3 regions of the Blautia sp. MSK20_18 genome follow, and region 3 is predicted to be linked to each of the others. Evidence: predicted binding sites of a transcription regulator. Region 3 holds the regulator's gene; each other region holds the start of a gene.
The links. Region 3 encodes HrcA, which represses chaperone genes, less so after heat shock. Its sites were predicted from a motif close to TGTTAGCACTCNNNNNNNNNGAGTGCTAACA; they were not measured.

Region 1 (2,281 bases), on a different contig from region 3:
AAGAAGGAATTCCGGGATCACCTCTTTGATGTTATCTGCAATAAATACCTGATTATTATAAAGCTTGATGGTTCCCTCAATGGAATCATACTCTGTCCTGATCTTCGGGAAATACAGGATACCTTTCAGGTTGAACGGATAGTCCATGTTCAGATGAATCCAGAACAGCGGTTCCTTGTAATCCATAAATACCTTACGGTAAAATTCTTTATACTCTTCATCCGTGCACTCATTTGGATGCTTCATCCAGAGCGGCTGTGTATCGCTTAAGGATACCGGCCGTTTATTGATCTTTACTTTATCTTTGGCAGGAGAAACTTCCACAACTTCTTTCTCGCCTTTATCATTCTCCTTTTCCTCTGTCTTGGCATCCTCATGGATATGTTCAACTACCACATCATCTTCACGGAGATCTGCCTCATCGATGGTTTCATACTCCTGTTCAGCATTTGCTTTGGAAAGATAGATATTTACCGGCATGAAAGAACAGTATTTCTCAATAACCTCTCTCATACGATATTCATTGGCAAACTCCAGGCTTTCCTCATTGAGGAAAAGAGTGATCTCTGTTCCCGGTTCTGTTTTGTTTCCGTCTGCCATCTCATACTCCGTACCACCGTCACAGGTCCAATGTACTGGTGTGGAACCCTCCTTGTAAGAGAGAGTATCAATATGAACTTCATCTGCAACCATAAATGCAGAATAAAATCCAAGTCCGAAATGACCGATCATCTGATCATCCGTTGTTTTATCCTTATATTTCTCAAGAAACTCTGTGGCACCGGAAAAAGCGATCTGTGTGATATATTCCTCTACTTCATCTGCTGTCATACCAATACCGTTATCGATAAACTTCAAAGTTTTCTGATCCGGATCAACGATAACATTTATAGCCGGTTTGTAACCTTCCGGGAATGTATAATCTCCCATAACTTCCAGCTTTCTCAGTTTGGTGATCGCATCGCATCCGTTGGAGATCATCTCTCTTACAAAAATATCATGGTCGGAATATAACCATTTCTTGATGATCGGAAAAATATTTTCACTGTTGATTGATAAACTGCCATGTTTTGCTGACATATATGTCACTCTCCTTTTGTTTTTATTTTTATTTCTGATGTTCCGACAGAGCCGGAAACCTGTTGTTTTTTTCAATAAATATATACTAATACGACTTTTTACAAAAGTCAAGGGAAATTTAGCACTCATCATTATAGAGTGCTAGTAACAGCATGTAAAACGGATCTCTATGTGCAAAAAAATCCCTCCGTACATTTTTTGTACGGAGGGTGCTGTAAAACTATCTTCTACATTCTGTTCTTATTTTTTCTTTCTACGATATACAAGGATTCCTCCAATACATACCACAGCCACGATCAAAATGATCACAAATGTCATGATCGGTGTACTGTCTCCCGTCTGCACTGCAGATTTCTGATTTGTCTGTGTCACTGCCGGACTCGGAGTCGCAGTAAGAACTGCTGCCTGTGATACCGTAAAAGTAACCGTACTTTCTGACTGTGTACCGGTATCCTTCCAGCTAGAGCCGTCGTATTTCTGCTGTCCAAAGGTAACTTTCAAAGTATATTTTCCCGGCTTGCTGACACGGAATGTTGCAGTATAAGGCTCTCCATCCCAGGTACGGGTCTCTGTGATCTTCCAGCTCTTCGGCTGATATCTGGTATCTCCCTTACGCGGGTTTGTATTATCCATCCCTGCACCAGCTGCTGTAAAGGTGATCTTTGTATTGGTATCATACTTGCCATTGGAATCAATGCCTGTGATCTTATTGTCCGATGCAGCGGCTTCCGTGCCCTGATATCCGTTTACTGTAATACTTACTGCGATCACTGTACTGATCTTGTTGGGATTCTTAACCCCCTCCGGAAGAATGACAGTACCTTTTACATTAAATATCTGACGTTCTGCAGAAGACGGATCATAAGAAGATCCCTTAACATCCCATTTAACAGATGCCTTCTGCTCTCCCTTTGTTGTAGTGATCTTTACTGTTCCCGGAAGCTTCAGGGCTTTCTGGGTTTTCTGGGTTCCATTGGGAAGATCTTTGATATCGGATGGCTTTTTGATACCTGTAAGGTTATTCGCCTTCTTACTGTTATCTGTTTTTTTCTTTGTAACGCTGAAATGGACATTTACATAAGCTTCCACGTTTGCATCATTGGCGATCACAATGTCTTCCAGATATTCCCCCTGTGAAAGTCCGCTGACCGGCTGTACGCTAAAGGTTGCATTATCTCCTGCTTCCAGCTCTGTGGCGGAA
Region 2 (2,281 bases), on a different contig from region 3:
GCAGCCAGGAAACCTGCGGATATGTGGAACAAAAACCAAAAGATGAAGATTGATTGAATAAATGCTTTTCCACCAATTTTCAGAAAATCCCGTTAAAAATAAAAAAATATAAAAAAGTCTTGTAAATTTCCAGAATAACGTGTAATATTAGACTAGAAAAACGATTTCTTTCAAGGTACGAAAGTGAAAGGAGGAAAAATGAGCGTTCAGTTGCTAGATAAAACTAGAAAAATCAATAAGCTTCTGCATAACAGCAGCTCAAGCAAGGTAGTGTTTAACGACATTTGCCAGGTGCTCATGGAAACCTTAAGTTCCAATATCCTGGTACTCAGTAAGAAAGGTAAGGTTCTGGGAGTCAGTATCTGCCCGGGTGTGGATGAGATCACAGAGCTGATCGATGACAAGATCGGCGGACATATCGACCCGTTATTGAATGAGAGATTTCTTGGTGTTCTTTCCACAAAGGAGAATGTCAATCTCCAGACACTTGGCTTTGAGCATGTACCCGGAAATTATCAGGGAATCGTGAATCCGATCGATATTGCAGGTGAGAGACTGGGAACGTTATTCATGTACCGCAATGATCATCCCTATGATATTGAGGATATTATCGTCAGCGAGTATGGTACAACAGTTGTTGGCCTGGAAATGATGCGTGCGGTTCATGACGAGAACGCAGAAGAAGACAGAAAACAGCAGATCGTTAAATCGGCATTCAGTACACTGTCCTTCTCAGAGCTTGAGGCGATCATCCATATTTTTGATGAGCTGGATGGGGATGAGGGTATCCTGGTTGCCAGCAAGATCGCTGACCGTGTAGGTATCACCAGATCCGTGATCGTAAATGCACTGCGTAAATTCGAGAGTGCAGGTGTGATCGAATCCCGTTCATCCGGTATGAAGGGAACTTACATTAAAGTTCTTAATGAAGTGATCTTTGATGAGCTTGAAGAGATAAAAGCACAGAGAAGCAAGAAGGCATAATGTGATCAGCACTGTCAGATGCTTGATATAAGATAAAGAACGTGACAAAAGAGACTTCCCGCTATCGTGGGAGTCTCTTTTTTGTCTGTTTCATAAAATCAAAATAAATAATGAAATTAAGAAAACAAGAGAAAATAAGAGTATAAAAGAGATAAAACCAGAATAATACAGAAAAACCATATCTTAAAAGGGTTGCGAAAATATGTGAAATTCACTAATATAGCCATAGTGATTAGCACTCGTATAAAGTGAGTGCTAGCAGGCAAAGATGGAACTTATAAAGGAGGAACATAGATCATGAAGTTAGTACCTTTAGGCGACAGAGTAGTATTAAAACAGGTTGAAGCAGAAGAGACAACAGCATCCGGAATCGTGCTTCCGGGACAGGCACAGGAGAAACCACAGCAGGCAGAGGTTATTGCAGTTGGACCTGGCGGAGTTGTAAACGGAAAAGAAGTAAAAATGGAAGTAGAAGTCGGAAATACTGTTATCTATTCCAAATATGCAGGAACAGAAGTAAAGATGGATGGAACGGATTATATTATTGTAAAGCAGGAAGATATCCTGGCAATCATTAAATAATATAAACATCTTATCGTATATCAATATAAATAGGAGGTCATTTTATCATGGCAAAAGAGATCAAATACGGCGCAGAAGCAAGAGCAGCACTTGAAGCTGGTGTAAATAAACTTGCAGATACAGTAAGAGTAACACTTGGACCGAAAGGAAGAAATGTAGTACTTGACAAATCTTTCGGTGCTCCGCTTATCACAAACGATGGTGTTTCCATTGCAAAAGAGATCGAGCTTGAGGACGGATTCGAGAATATGGGTGCTCAGATTATCAAAGAGGTTGCATCTAAGACAAACGATGTAGCTGGTGATGGTACTACAACAGCAACCGTACTTGCACAGGCAATGGTACATGAGGGAATGAAGAACCTGGCAGCAGGAGCGAACCCGATCATCCTCAGAAAAGGAATGAAAAAAGCAACAGATGTTGCAGTAGAAGCAATCAAGAACATGAGCCAGGCAATCAACGGAAAAGCTCAGATCGCTAATGTAGCCGCAATCTCTGCAAGTGATGAGCAGGTTGGACAGCTGGTTGCAGATGCTATGGAGAAGGTTTCCAAGGATGGTGTTATCACTGTTGAGGAGTCCAAGACCATGCATACAGAGCTTGACCTTGTTGAAGGTATGCAGTTTGACCGTGGATATATTTCCGCATATATGTCTACAGATATGGAGAAGATGGAGGCAACTCTTGATGATCCGTATATTCTGATCACAGATAA
Region 3 (2,281 bases):
CCGTTCTTTTACGGAAATTATCAAATTCAGCCATGGTACGCTTCAGGCGATCGGTAAGTTCCTCCACCTTCTGCTCAGATTTATCTTTTTTCTTCTTTCCGAAGAAGGAAGTTTTTGATTTTTCTTCTTTTTTATCCTCTGAGGCAGCTTCTTCGCCTGGAGTATTGTTTTCTTCCTCCGGCAGATCTTCTCCCTCCGGTGTCAGGTTTTCTTCTTCCTGATCTCCGTCAGTTACGGGGATTTCCTTCTCCGCTTCCTGCTCTTCGGATGTTTTCTTTGTTTCCTCCGACACTTTTTTTCTACCGCCTTTCTAAGTTTTCTTCTTTTTCAAAACGTCATCCAGATGATTCTTCAGTTCCTTCAGACTGTCCACTACATTCTCATAATCCATTCGTTTGGGACCGATGATCCCGATGGTTCCGTACATTCCGTCTCCCAGTTCATATCTGGCAGTTACAATGCTGCAGTCCTTCATGGTCTGGATTGGCATCTCATCACCGATGTAAACCTGGATTCCTGTATTCTCTCCATCTGACATCTGTTCTTTTACAAGATCGGCAAGTTCATGCTTCTCCTCAAATGCGGAGATCAGCTCCGTTGCCTTCTCTTTATCGGCAAGCTCCGGATACTTGAAGATGTTAGTTGCACCTGAAGTATAGATCTCCATATCTTCCTCTTCCACATGAATGGTGGCTGCCACTGCATCCAGAACCGTTGCCACCACACCGCTGTGGCTGCCTGCCTGTTCCTTCAGTCTGGCGATCATCCCAAGATTGATATCCTGGATCGGGATCCCATTGAGATTGGTGTTAAGAAGAAGATTCAGTTTCAGGATCGTCTGGTCGTCCATTTCCTCATCCAGATTGATGATCTGGTTCCGGACTGTGTTGTTGTCACTGACAACCACTGCCACAAGCTGAAGCTCGCTCATCCTCGACAGCTGGATGAACTTGACCTTGTTGCCGCTGTACTGCGGAACGGAAACCATGGTAGCATAGTTGGTATTGGAAGCAAGAACCTTCGCAACCTTCTTAAGCACCTTATCCATCTTATCTGTCTTCTCAATGATCAGATCTCGCAGCTCTGCGACCTCCGCTTCCTTCTCCTTCATCAACTCATTGACGTAAAGTCTGTAGCCCTTATCTGAAGGAATCCTTCCTGCTGAGGTATGAGGCTGGACGATATAGCCCATATCTGTCAGGTCTGACATTTCATTTCGGATCGTTGCGGAACTGACATTGAGATCCGCATACTTGGAAATGGTCCTGGAACCAACCGGTTCTCCGGTTTCCATATAGGTCTTGATGATTGCTTTTAAGATTTTTTGCTTGCGCTCATTCAACACCTCTTCCATGAATCCATCTCCTTTCCTTTTTATTCTTTCCTGACGGATGTTGATTCTTTTTTTACATCTGTTAGCACTCATTTTAGTGGAGTGCTAACATCTACAGTCTTTAAGATATCACCATGTAAAATATTTGTCAATATGTTTTGAAAAAAAGTTCTTATTTTTTCAAAACAAAAAAAGCATCAGTACGATGCTTTTTTGTAATACTGGTCTATGCAGTTCTGTGCCCCGGCAAAAAATTCCGCTTCTGTTTTCTGTCCCAGCATATATTTCTGAAATTCCGTTCCCATGGACGAAACGGCTTCTATGGAATCGGCACACAGTGGTCTTGCTTTCAGCTTATAATCTTTCAGATATTGCCGGATCATTTCAATGCCATCCAGATCAAAATTCTTATCCTCGATCACATCCAGTCTTGCCGGACACATTTTTGTCAGCTGTCCGTAATTTTTACTGGCCTCATATCCGGACACATACTGAAGGAACTTCAGAGCTGCTTCTTTATGATCAGAATTTTTATTCAGTACATACTGCCAGGTTGCGATATTGGTCACCTTCTCGTCAAATTCCGGAAATGGTGCCATATGGATCTTATCTTTTCCATACACGCCTGCATTCTGAAAAGTACTCAACACACCGGTATACATAAACATACATCCATACTGGCCGTTTATAAATTTTTCATTCAGCTGGTCATGCTGGTCGATCAGATTCTCCTCTGATATCATCCCTGTATCCAGCATTCGCTTCATATATTCTGCCGCTTCTCTTGTTTTCGGATCCGTCCAGTCTGTATAATCTCCTCCGAAAAAATCGACATACTCGCTGATACTATTATATATGTAAGAAATCTCCCATGCATCCCCATATGCATATTTTCCCGTATTCTGAAGCTTTTTCTGAAGGATCTCAAGATCACTGAGACAGGAGAGT

Region 1: htpG (molecular chaperone HtpG) is a predicted target of HrcA. The motif match lies at 1,197-1,227, and genes of this name have one in related genera.
Region 2: groES (co-chaperone GroES) is a predicted target of HrcA. The motif match lies at 1,215-1,245, and genes of this name have one in related genera.

The regions. Positions count from the first base shown of each region.
Region 1 covers NZ_JAJCGR010000027.1:23,340-25,620, reverse strand. Annotated here, with positions in the region: gene htpG (molecular chaperone HtpG) at 1-1,080, opposite strand, end outside; gene LI091_RS13660 (LPXTG cell wall anchor domain-containing protein) at 1,321-2,281, opposite strand, start outside.
Region 2 covers NZ_JAJCGR010000022.1:24,838-27,118, forward strand. Annotated here, with positions in the region: gene topA (type I DNA topoisomerase) at 1-53, shown strand, start outside; gene codY (GTP-sensing pleiotropic transcriptional regulator CodY) at 199-984, shown strand; gene groES (co-chaperone GroES) at 1,282-1,566, shown strand; gene groL (chaperonin GroEL) at 1,614-2,281, shown strand, end outside.
Region 3 covers NZ_JAJCGR010000023.1:32,603-34,883, reverse strand. Annotated here, with positions in the region: gene grpE (nucleotide exchange factor GrpE) at 1-292, opposite strand, end outside; gene hrcA (heat-inducible transcriptional repressor HrcA) at 311-1,354, opposite strand; gene LI091_RS12670 (ABC transporter substrate-binding protein) at 1,531-2,281, opposite strand, start outside.